DNA from 3 places in the Desulfitobacterium chlororespirans DSM 11544 genome. Region 2 is predicted to be linked to each of the others. Evidence: riboswitches for the same ligand, from Rfam matches in the RefSeq annotation. Region 2 holds a riboswitch; each other region holds the start of a gene.
The links. Region 2 has a riboswitch for S-adenosylmethionine ahead of BUA14_RS07725 (homoserine dehydrogenase). Riboswitches for the same ligand answer to the same signal wherever they lie in the genome.

Region 1 (4,162 bases), on a different contig from region 2:
CGGCCAAAGCGCGGCCGCCATTGGAGGGATCGTTAGGGATGGCAATAGCATCACCGTCTTTGAGTTCATCGATTTTGGTTACTTTTTCAGAGTAGAAGCCCATGGGCTCAATATGCACGGTGCCGATGATCGCCAACTTCATGCCTTGAGCAAGGTAGGTATCCAAGTAAGGAGTGTGTTGGAAGTAGTTGGCGTCGAGTAATCCGTCGTTAACGGCTGGGTTGGGAAGAGCGTAATCCGTAAAATCAACGATTTCCAGATTGATACCTTGTTCCGCTAATTTGGGTTTGACGAATTCAAGTACTTCGGCATGGGGAACGGGGGTAGCTCCTACTTTGATCGTCACGGGCTGATTAGCATTACCTGAGGCGGGCGGAGTGTCGGTTTTCTGAGGGGTGCTTCCGCACCCGGTAAGTACCAAGGACAGGGCTACTACGGAGCCGATAATTAAAGTCGAGAGTTTACGTTTCATTCTTATTTCCTCCTTAAATTCTTCTTTCTTTTCCTCTGAAGATACACATGAAGACATTTCTGTGAGATACTCTTGAGAAGATATATGCTCAAGCCTTCTCTCCAAAGAACATGACAGGAGTACCGGTATCGCCCGCCATGAATTTGAGTGAGCGCTTGGAACATGCTTAGTGGTGATTAATCCGGCGAGCCAGTTTGGTGCCAAAGAGTTGAACTAATTGGACGATTATCACGAGAATGATGACGGTCATAATCATCACGTCGGTCCGAAAACGTTGATGCCCGTAGCGGATAGCCACATCTCCTAAGCCGCCGGCTCCGATGGTCCCCGCCATGGCGGTATAACCGACAACGCTGATGGTGGTGATGGCGGCGCCTAAGATAAGAGAGGCCTTAGCTTCAGGTAAAAGAACTTTACGGATAATCTGCCAGGGTGAGGAGCCCATAGATAGGGCCGCTTCAATGACCCCGTAAGGAATTTCTTTAAGCGAACTCTCCACCATACGGGCTACGAAGGGTGCCGTGGCAAAGACCAGAGGGATTATTGCCGCATTCGTACCGATGTATGTGCCCATGATGGCCTGAGTGACAGGAATCAAAGCGAGAAGCAAAACGATAAAAGGTGCCGAGCGAAAGATATTGATCACTGTCCCGAGGGTGCGTTCTATCCAAGGATTCGGTGAGATGTGATCGGGTGAAGAGATGACCAGAATGACCCCCAGAGGAACACCAAGAAGATAAGCCAGCAGAGTGGAGACGATAACCATGTACAAAGTCTCTCCCGTGGCAGGGACCAGAAGTTGGTAGATGGTATCCCAGTATTGAGGGTTGGTAAAATCAAACATTTTGGATCACCTCCACTTTGAGTTCACGCTGGGAGAGATATTGATGAGCTAAAGCCAGTTGTTCAGGATCTCCCTGCAGCTCTAAGGTTAAGGTGCCAAAGAGCGTGGAGCGGAGGTGGTCGATGCTTCCGTAGAGGATATTGGCCCGAACCTCGCATTCTTTCATCAGGTCGGCAATGATGGGGTCTGATGCCCGTGAACCCAGGAATTGGATGCGCACAATCTGAGAATTGGGATGAGTGGCCAGTTCACGAAGCAAATCTTCAGGGAGTTCATTGGGAAATACAGTGGAGATAAATTCCTTGGCAACGCTGGACTGAGGCTGGATAAAGACGGATTCCACAGGTCCTTGTTCAGCGATTTTTGATTCATGGATGACGGCCACATCGGAGCAGATCTCTTTAACCACTTTCATTTCGTGAGTAATCATAATAATGGTTAAGCCGAAGCGTTGATTGATATCCTTTAAGAGATTCAAGATGGATAAAGTGGTTTGGGGGTCAAGGGCAGAAGTGGCCTCGTCGCAAAGGAGTACTTTGGGGTTGGTGGCCAGGGCGCGGGCAATTCCCACTCTTTGCTTTTGACCGCCGCTGAGCTGGGAAGGATAGACATGGGCCTTATCCTCCAAGCCTACTAAGGGGAGCAGCTCTTTAACCCTCGCTTCTATCTCTGGTTTTTTAAAACCGGCAATTTCTAAAGGAAAAGCAATATTATCAAAAACGGTGCGGGACTGGAGCAGATGGAAGTGCTGAAAGATCATGCCGATCTTTTGCCGGGCTTGCCGGAGTTCTACTGCGGACATGGCTGTTAAATCCTGACCATCGATGATGATTTTACCCCCGGTGGGCTCTTCCAAACGGTTGATGCAACGGACAAGGGTGCTTTTACCGGCACCGCTTAAACCGATGATGCCGTAAATGGCTCCTTTGGGAATATCCAGGGAGATATTTTCAATGGCTACTACTTGCTCTTTGCGGGAGGTGTAAACCTTTGTTAAGTTCTCAATTCTAATCAACGCTGTTCCTCCTCGTTAGGGTTCTAATTCAATATAGCAAAAAAATAGCAAAAAACTCCACGAGGAAATCCGCGGAGTTATAGTCGGGTTTCCTCTCATCTCCCAGTATTTCCTGCAGGATTTAGCACCGTGCATTTTCATGCCGGTTGCCGGGTTTCATCGGGCCAGTCCCTCCACCTACTCTGGATAAGAGTGTTTATTAACTTAGAGTCAAGCTTCAGTTGAAATCTTGATAGACATTATCTTAACATAGTGTATAGCGTCTTGGCAAGTAATTTTTTCAGCCTGAAGGGTTTCCTTGAGAGTTATTTAATGCTTCAAACAGAGTATTATGGAAGGTTAAACAAATGAGGGACTAAACAAATTTTTCTGAAGAGAGGTTATGAATATTGACAAGGGCCCTATACTTTAATAAATTAAAGTATAGAAGTATAAGGAGATGATCGATGATGGATGACTACAAAGACGATGAATTCAAGGGGATTGATCAGCGCCTGCGTGATTCTTCAACAGATGCGCTTTTTGATGCTATTTTATTATTAAAGGATCGGGAAGAGTGCTATCGGTTTTTTCAGGATATCGCTACGGTGGCGGAGATTAAGTCTTTGGCGCAGCGTCTGGAAGTGGCCAAGCTTCTGGAGAAGAATGTGACCTATACCACCATCGCCCAATCCACTGGTGCCAGTACGGCGACCATTAGCCGGGTTAAGCGGTGCCTGTACTTTGGGGCCGACGGTTATCAGATGGTCCTGAAGCGTCTGGAAGAGAAGGAAAAGGGGGAGGATTAATATGCCGCGAAGTTCTTTGGGATTAAGAATCCCGGAAGGGATGCATGATCTTCTTCCTGATGAGTTAGCCCTACAAGAGCAGGCTGAGACTTCTGCACTGGACTTATTCAAAGCATGGGCTTATCAGAAGGTTGCCACTCCGACCTTGGAGTATGGGGCATGCATCCAGCCGATTGAAGAAGAAGGAGATAGTTTCTTTAAGCTCTTTGATCGTCAGGGCCATGTTCTGGTGCTGCGTCCGGAGTTAACCACGTCCATCGCCCGGATGGTCAGCACCCGGATGCGGGGGACCGCCTTTCCTTTGCGTTTATGTTATGCGGCGGATGTTTTCCGCTATTCTAAATCTCATAAACAAGAATTCAGGCAAGTGGGAGTGGAGCTGATTGGGTCGGCCTCCTCTGCGGCGGATGCCGAAGTGGTCGCCTTAGCCATTGAAGCTCTCCGCAAAATTGGCGGAATGGACTTTCAAATCAATTTGGGACATATGGGGATCTTTACCGGCATTATGGCCGAGTTAGGGGTTCCTCAGGAATTCCAGCTCCATTATCAGGAGAAGCTGGCCCGCAAGGATTTTGTAGGGATTGAGCGGTTGGTTAAGGATTATGGCTTTGAAGCAAGGGTCCAGGACGTTCTTTTAAAGCTTCCCCATCTCCATGGTAAAGAAGATATGCTGGATCAGGTTCTGGAGTGGAGCCGGCGGCCTTCCTTGCTGGAAGCGGTGAATGCCCTGAGACAGGTCTATCGATACTTGAAAGATTTCGGAGTCCAGGACTATGTGTCTTTGGATCTGGGGATTTTGCGCGGCTTCAGCTATTATACGGGGGCGGTCTTTGAGGGCTATGTTCCCGGAGTGGGTTTCCCCGTTGTCGAGGGGGGGCGCTATGACGCTCTGTACGGTGATTTTGGGGAGGATACCCCGGCCACCGGTTTTGCGATCAATCTCAAGGCGATCATTGAGCAGATGGTCTGCTCCAATGCTGAAAGGCCGGAGGTTTTGGTCTACGGCAGTGATGTTTCCAAAGTGATCGCAGAGGCCCGGAAAC
Region 2 (4,162 bases):
CCACATTTTTATCCGGCTCTCCTGATTGAGTTGCAGCCGGGTCCAACGATTACTTACATTATCTTTGATATAAATATCTCCGATGGTTTCCCATTCATCCGGGTAGATATAAGCTGTAAACTGCTTATTTGGCGAACTGCCATGAACCACATAATTTCCTTGGAGAATAAAGGCCGGAACATAGGGATTGGTAGTCACACGAAAAAGTTGCCCTGTTTGCTCGGTAAGTACCGGTTGCGGAGTCTCATCCTTCACTGCTCCCCTATCAGGCTCACTTGGGTTAGCTGCCGCGGTCTTTACTTTCTTAACATAAGCAGCATAATTGGCTCTTTGCTGTTGGATTCTTTGCTGTGGCGTTTGTTCGGGATCGGTGACCAGCATTGTCGAATAAGTCTGCTCCTCCACACCGGGCTCCCTAAAAGAAGCACTTAAAGGAAAGATATCAAAATTCAAGAACAATATACAGAATACCACTCCCAGGAAAAAAAGGGTGCCGCGAATAATTCTTCGTTTCTTGATAACGCTCCCTCCTTAATCTGTTTTTAACCGAATCACACTATACCATTATTTACCATATTCTTAGAATTGATTCTCTATTACCTTTTCGCAATCCTTCTTTTAGCAAGGATATGCCAAATTGCTTTAGGAATCGTGCAGATAAAAAGGAAATCATCAAAAAGCGAACCAGTCTGAACCAGTTCGCTTTAATTCCACTATACATTTTAAGAAACTCAACATATGATCCTGCCTTATTTAACGAGCTGCATTACCTATGCTGCGCTCCGCAACTACCTTCTTCGCGATCTCGACTATATCGGACAAGACGGCTCCCCCTGTGGCCAATCCACCAGCGCCAGGCCCCTTCCAAAAAAGATCACCCACCAACTGTGTTTCCAGTGATAAGCCATTATCCACACCGGAGACGTGACTGAGAATTGCTTCCCCCGATAACCACTGCACACCCACTTTAGCCACAATTCCTTCCCGTCCTTTTTCCGGCCCTGACGAAGAGCACTCAATGATGGATGCCTCGGCAACTAATTTAGGCACCCGCCCCTGTTTTTTCTGCTCCGCGACCTCTTCTGTCGTCAGCCCTTGGATTCCATCAATCTCCACCTCTTCAAGAGGAATCTCCAGCTCAAAACATTCCCGGCAGAGAATAACAAGTTTACAGGCCGCATCCAAACCGGTTACATCCATAGTCGGATCGCTTTCCGCATAACCAGCCTCTTGCGCTTCGCGCAATGCCTCCTCATAGCCTTTTCCAGACTCCGCCATTTGAGTCAGGATATAATTAGTGGTCCCATTTAAAATACCACAAATTTTCTTCACCTGATCTCCGGCCAGCCCGTATTGAATGGTTCTAAGGATTGGAATCCCTCCTAAGACGCTCCCTTCATAAAGCAAGCAGATTCCTTTATGCTGGGCTATTTCTTGCAACTCCGCGCCATAAAGAGCCAGTAAGAGCTTATTGGCTGTCACTACATGCTTTCCCTTAGCCAGCGCCTTTTTGATAAAGGAATAAGTGGGATGCTCACCCCCCATAACTTCCACTACTACCTCAATCTCCGGGTCATCGAGAATATCTTGGGGTTTCTGGGTTAGAACAACACCCTCGATCGCCCGCTCTTTACTTATATCTTGAACAAGGGCCTTGCTTACAACCAGTGTGATCCCCAGTTTGCGAAGAATTTTGTTTGAATGAAGCAGTATTCCTTTTATCACCCCTTGGCCCACGTTCCCACACCCTAATAGACCAATCTTCACTGTATTTTCCTTCATCTCTTTATTCCTCCCCTTTATCGGTCCTTGATGTTGCCTGCAATATTATGAGAAGAGCATATAAAGCATAAAAAAGCCCTTCCCTATTCCAGGAAGAGCTTATGTGTCGTATTTTTGCTCATCTTCCAGGAATAATCCTGCTGGAATTAGCACCACTGCCATATAGGCCGGTTGCCGGGTTTCATCGGGCCAGTCCCTCCACCACTCTGGATGAGAAGTATTCAATTTTTATTATTATATGACAGTAAACAAAGCAATGTCAATAGAGCAGAGTGATATATTACAGAATAATGTAATCCCTTCCCTATAGAACTATGAAGCAGTGCTACAGAATTTGTATTCCTTCATTTAAACTGCCGCTTCGAAAACCCTCTAAGTCCAGAGTAATATAGGTAAACCCTAATTCCTTGAGGGGCTTGACAATAGTATCATGGTCCAGTTCCATAAGTTTTAAAAAATCCTTTTTAGGAATTTCCAATCGGGCCATATCCTGGTGATAACGCACTCTTAAATTTGTAAATCCTAGTTCCTTAAGTAAAATTTCCGCTTGCTCTACGCGCCGAAGCTTTTCGATCGTGATCTCCTCTCCGTAAGGAAAGCGAGAAGATAGACAAGGGCTGGAGGGCTTATCCCAAGTTGAAAGTCCCATCTTCTTGGACAATTGACGAATCTCTTCTTTGCTTAAACCGGCTTCCTGCAGCGGGCTCCTGATCCCCAGCGCTCTGGCCGCCTGCATGCCGGGGCGGTAATCTTTAAGATCGTCGGCATTGCTCCCGTCAAGAACCCAATTGATCTTCTTCTCTTGGGCAATGCCTGAGAGCTTTGTAAACAACTCATTTTTACAATGAAAACAACGATTTTGAGGGTTCTTTACAAACTCCTCTTTGCCCATTTCTTCAGTTTCGATGACCAAAAACTTTGCTCCAAACTCTTGGACCTGCTGCAAAGCATTGTTATAATCGGCTGAAGGCATAGTTTCCGAAGCGCCGATGACAGCAAGACAGTGATCCCCCAAGGTTTCATGAGCTACTTTTAAGAGAAAGGTGCTGTCCACCCCACCTGAAAAAGCCACCACAACCGCTTCCATTTCTTTGATAATTTGCTTTAAGTGATTCAGCTTTGCTTGCATGATTTACCTCCAGATTACTCAAACTTAATTAACTTTCACACTTCAATCGATCTATGCTTTAGAACTATCGCTAAAATAGTAGTTTCTCAGTTTCTCCATTTTTTGAGAATATTCCTCCTGAGTCAAGATTCCTTGCCTGACTAATTCCGAAAGCACTTTCGTATAGCGTTCTAATTCTTTCATATTTTTACTGGAAACCTTCTTTTGATTATAAAACTGTATGACTTCTTCTAATTCATCATTATCCAGCACCCCGATAGCTTGCAACTTAACCAAGCTTAATTCACTTTCCTCATTAACCGCAACGGCATTGGTGCTTTTGATTAATGGCTGTATAGCCAGCCTTACGGCAAGAAATATAATAATAAAAAGTGCTATTGAATAGAAAAGAATTGCCTCCATCATCATAGCTCTCCTCCACAAATTATAAATCAGTTACCCACCAATCTTGTCCCCAGTGAAAACAGTTCAAGGCTGGACTCCTGTTTAGCTCCGCTTAACTAAGATATTCTCAAAAAGCATAGGATTTTCCTCTTTTCAGAATGAAGTATATCTGAACACAAAAAATTCACTTGCAAAGCCCATAGGAATAATATAATATTAGCCTAAACATCTTATTAGGCTAAAGTGAATTAAATATGAATTTATGTCAAAGCTCTTATCAAGAGAGGCGGAGGGACTGGCCCCATGAAGCCCGGCAACCTACATATGTGAGGTGCTAAATCCAGAGAACCATCAGGTTCGAAGATAAGAGGACGTGGAAACAATTCACGACCTCTTTGGAGGTCGTTTTTGTTAGGTCAAATCTTCTTTGAAGCTCAGCAACATGAATATCTTTGCCAATATGTTCATAGTAGGAGGAATGAAAATGAATATTTTAACCGAACTGGCCCAGATCGGCAATCGCCGCGATCCTTATGGAGCGATCAGCTTTCCTATTTACCATTCGTCTACCTTTGCTCACCCCGGCTTCGGCAAAAGCACAGGCTTTGATTACTCGCGAACCGGCAATCCCACCCGCCAAGCTTTAGAAGATGCTATGGCAAGCCTGGAGGAAGGTACCAAAGGATTTGCTTTTTCCTCAGGCATGGGCGCCATCACTACCATCCTCTCCTTATTCTCCCAGGGCGAGCATCTTCTCGTCACCGAAGATCTCTATGGAGGAACCTACCGTATCCTTGAGGAGGTCTTCAGCCGCTTTGGCCTCCAAGTCACTTTTGTGGATTCCAGTGATCTCGGTGCCATAGAAAA
Region 3 (4,162 bases), on a different contig from region 2:
CAGAAAATAAATAAAACCTCTCATCCCAATCAGGGACGAGAGGTTATTCCCGCGTTGCCACCCATGTTGCCGTAATCGGCCAACTTATGTCCGCGATATCGGGCGGAACCCGTCACAATTCTTCATTGGCCACTCCAGGATGGAATCCACTTCGCTTCTATGACTGACTTGCACCAACCGTCAGCTCTCTACACATATTCGGCGCCGGACGTCCTTTCATCGTGTTGGACTATAGATTGACGTTGTTATGATTCTAATCTATTACACAGCTTTTTGTCAAGAGGTATCAGCAAAATAATTATTTTCCTGCTTCGACACCTGTTTCCACATTGCCTTCCAAGCCGATAGCAAGGGCGACGGTGCGCATTCCTTTGATGGTCTCTTCGATGATCTCGTTCAAATCCTTGCCCAGACGATCGGCTCCGGCTTCGATCACTTCCCGGTTGACATTCTCGGCAAAGCTTTTTTGCTTCCATTTCTTTTTAACGGATTTGGCAGTCAGGTCATGAAGGCTCTTGCTGGGACGAAGCAAAGCCGTGGCTGAGACCAAACCTGTCAATTCGTCAATGGTGAATAGGACTTTTTCCACGTTCTCCCGGGGCTCCACATCATGGACCAGACCGTAGCCATGGCTTTCAATAGCCCGGATGAATTCTGCCGGCAATCCTTGGGGGGTGAGGATCTCCCGGGTTTTGCGGCAGTGTTGATCAGGGTACAGCTCAAAATCAATATCATGCAATAAGCCGATATTCCCCCAAAGGTCAGGGTCTTCCTGATAAAGGGAAGCAAAATGGCGCATCACCGCTTCCACTGTCAGGGAGTGACGCAATAAGGTCTCGCTTTTTACATACTCATTGAGAAGCTGCCAAGCAGCCTCCCTATCCTTTGTATAATCCGGCATCCGACATCCTTCTTTCTATCGTGGTATTTGTATTTAGCAATACTTCAGTTGTATTTTTGATTGGACACAGCACTTTATCTATTGCCCAGTTCTTCAAGGTTATAGGGAGTTTCCTGATAGACATAGTAATTCAGCCAATTGGCAAAAAGTAAATTGGAATGCCCCCTCCACCTGACGACAGGCATCTGCCTGGGATCATCCCCAGGATAGTAGTTCTGAGGAATGTTGATGGGGAGTTCGTAGGATATATCTCGATCATATTCTGCTTTCAGAGTGTAGGGATCGTATTCGGAATGACCTGTGACAAAAATCTGCCGGCCACCCTTGGTCCCGACGAGATAGACTCCAGACTCCTCAGATTCCGAAAAAATCTCCAGCTCCGGCACCTTGACGATATCTTCTTTTCTGACTTCTGTATGCCGGGAGTGAGGAACATAAAAGATATCATCAAAACCTCTGAGCAAACGGATATCCCTGCGGTTTAAGGTATGAGGAAATACGCCGAACATTTTAGCCGGCAAGGGATACTTGGGAACACCAAAGAAGTGATAAAGCCCGGCCTGGGCTCCCCAGCAAATGAACAGGGTGGAAAAGACATTGGCTTTGCTCCAGTCCATAATCTTTTGCAGCTCCGGCCAAAAATCAACCTCTTCAAAGGGCATCTGCTCGATAGGGGCACCGGTAATGATCATGCCGTCAAATTTCTGATCTTTGATGCTGTCAAAGGTCTGATAATACTTAATGAGGTATTCTTCCGGGGTATTCTTGGAACAATGGGTTTCCGGGTAAAGAAGGGTAATATCCACCTGCAAGGGGGAATTCCCTAAGAGTCTGAGAATCTGTGTTTCTGTTATAATCTTATTAGGCATGAGATTGAGAATGACAATACTGAGAGGGCGAATGTCCTGATGTTCGGCACGCTTCTCTTCCATAATAAAAACATCCTCTTTAGTGAGTATTTCTGCTGCAGGCAGGCCATCGGGTACATTGATCGGCATAGTATTCTCCCTTCGCTACACTTAGAAAATTTTTTGTTCATTCTTCCCAAAATAAAGAAAACCTCTTTCCAAGAAAGAGGGTATCGCTAAAAATTCCTCTCTCATCTATCAATGCTTCCATCGCAGGAATTAGCACCGTTGTATTCATCCGAATACCGGTTGCTGGGTTTCATCGGGCCAGTCCCTCCACCACTCTTGATAAGAAATGGGCTGTATTTAGTTGATGACGATGTAAATCGTCATTGGCACTATATTATTACATCTTGGCACTAAAGTCAATCTGCTCTATAACAAAATTATTGTAAAGGGATTGTCCGAGTCGCGTAGCTTTACGCACAACGCTCTCTCCATAGCTCCGGGGCTGGTTAACCTGGCCGCCCCTCCGCTAAATCCGTTCACTCTTGTGCGTAAAGCTACGCTTGTGGGTCCCTTTTCAGCATTTATCTGAGGCTTTTGAGACTCCTTTACAGGTCTTTTTCATAACAGAAGACGGCTCTCCCCGGCTAAAAGCAGGATGAGAACCGTCTTATTCCTCATTATCCTTAGATATCTATACTCTGAGCTTAAAGTTTCCCGCCTTCGACAATTAACTCCTCAGGTTTTACATCGTCCCCGTACACGGGCAGGAGGGTTTTTTCATAGGCTTGCTTTACGAAATTTTCTTTAGCGAGCTCTGCCAACTCCTGATTGATCCAGTTTAAGAGTTCGGTGTCGCCTTTCTTTACTGCCGGTGCAATGGTGTCCGTGCTGCCTAAAGTAGGTACACCTACGGTGAAGCCCGGATTGGATTTGGCCCAGGCGAGAACTTCCGTATTGTCATGAGCTAAGGCGGCTCCCCGGCCATCTTTTAAGGCTTCAAAGGCTTCCGTGTTTTGATCATACTTAAGAAGTTCCAGATCCGGGTGATTTTTGGTCAGATAATCCTGAGCTGTGGTTCCTTTATTGACAATAACCTTCTTCCCTTGAAGCTGGTCGATAGAGGTGATCAAGGCTCCGTCAGGTGAGACGATGCCCAGGGCAACTTTCATATAAGGGTTGGCGAAATCCACTTTTTGCTTTCTTTCTTCTGTAACTGTGAAATTAGCCATAATAATGTCGACCTTGTTGGATTCGAGATAAGGTACTCTGTTGGCAGCCTCCACCAATACGAACTCTACTTTGGATTCGTCCCCTAAAAGGTCTTTGGCGAAGCGTCTGGCGATTTCCACATCAAAGCCTTGATTCTGGCCATTGGCATCTACATAACCAAAGGGCGGCTTATCGCTGAATACGCCAATCCTCAGGGTTCCCCGCTGCTTGATTTCTTCCAGGGAGCCTGCTGAAGAGGCACCGTTTGACTTATTTGCGTTGTTGGCATTATTTGCTTGATCGCCGCCTGTCTGGCCGCACCCCACAAGTCCGCCCAGGAGCAATGCTCCGGCCAGAACGAGGGCTAGGGATCTGATCATCTTTTTCATCTTTTCTCTCAACCTTTCTTCTCTTGGTTTTGGGGCACTAATATTGAAATATATTAAGAAATTGCTTCGCCCGCTCGGTGCGTGGGTTATTGAAGAACTCCTGGGGACCGGCAATTTCACAAATATTACCTGAATCCATGAAGACGACCCGGTCGGCGACCGCTTGGGCAAAGCCCATCTCATGAGTGACAATGATCATGGTCATTCCCTGTTTGGCCAGGCCCAGCATCACGTCAAGAACCTCCCGGACCATTTCCGGATCAAGGGATGCTGTCACCTCATCAAAAAGCATGATCTCCGGATTCATACATAAGGCTCTGACGATAGCGATTCTCTGCTTCTGGCCTCCGGATAGCTCTCTTGGCCAAGCGTCTATTCTATCGAATAACCCCACTCTTTCCAAAAGGGCCTTGGCTTGCTCCATGACTTGGCTGCGTTCCCTGTTCTGTACCTTTGTCGGCCCCAGGAGAATATTCTCAAGCACCGTCATATGGGGAAAAAGATCATAGTTTTGAAAAACCATACCGATCTGCTGACGAATCTGCCCCCAATCGACTTTTCCTCTGATCAGGCTTTGACCTGAAAGCAGGATATCTCCTTTTTGAATGGGTTCAAGACCATTAAGGCAGCGGAGCAAAGTGCTTTTGCCGCATCCGGAGGGCCCTAAAACCACAATGACCTCACCTCTGCGAACCTGGAGATCAATCCCCTTAAGAACGGGTTTGCCCCCATACTCTTTATGCAAATCCTTGATTGCCAATAAAATCTCTCTTTGCTCACTACTCATTGAATCACTCCTAACTACT

Region 1: another riboswitch for S-adenosylmethionine. It lies ahead of BUA14_RS23480 (methionine ABC transporter ATP-binding protein); the one in region 2 lies ahead of BUA14_RS07725 (homoserine dehydrogenase).
Region 3: another riboswitch for S-adenosylmethionine. It lies ahead of metA (homoserine O-acetyltransferase MetA); the one in region 2 lies ahead of BUA14_RS07725 (homoserine dehydrogenase).

Annotation. Positions count from the first base shown of each region.
Region 1 is NZ_FRDN01000017.1:76,672-80,833, forward strand. Features, by position in the region: gene BUA14_RS23470 (MetQ/NlpA family ABC transporter substrate-binding protein) at 1-472, opposite strand, end outside; gene BUA14_RS23475 (methionine ABC transporter permease) at 639-1,316, opposite strand; gene BUA14_RS23480 (methionine ABC transporter ATP-binding protein) at 1,309-2,331, opposite strand; SAM riboswitch class I at 2,424-2,524, opposite strand; gene BUA14_RS23485 (YerC/YecD family TrpR-related protein) at 2,778-3,119, shown strand; gene hisZ (ATP phosphoribosyltransferase regulatory subunit) at 3,121-4,162, shown strand, end outside.
Region 2 is NZ_FRDN01000005.1:387,786-391,947, reverse strand. Features, by position in the region: gene BUA14_RS07730 (DUF4652 domain-containing protein) at 1-405, opposite strand, end outside; gene BUA14_RS07725 (homoserine dehydrogenase) at 754-1,782, opposite strand; SAM riboswitch class I at 1,898-1,999, opposite strand; gene larE (ATP-dependent sacrificial sulfur transferase LarE) at 2,108-2,911, opposite strand; gene BUA14_RS07715 (hypothetical protein) at 2,963-3,319, opposite strand; SAM riboswitch class I at 3,567-3,665, shown strand; gene BUA14_RS07710 (trans-sulfuration enzyme family protein) at 3,774-4,162, shown strand, end outside.
Region 3 is NZ_FRDN01000010.1:145,930-150,091, forward strand. Features, by position in the region: gene BUA14_RS16575 (HDIG domain-containing metalloprotein) at 299-901, opposite strand; gene metA (homoserine O-acetyltransferase MetA) at 976-1,899, opposite strand; SAM riboswitch class I at 1,998-2,104, opposite strand; gene BUA14_RS16585 (cysteine ABC transporter substrate-binding protein) at 2,463-3,356, opposite strand; gene BUA14_RS16590 (amino acid ABC transporter ATP-binding protein) at 3,394-4,143, opposite strand; gene BUA14_RS16595 (amino acid ABC transporter permease) at 4,154-4,162, opposite strand, start outside.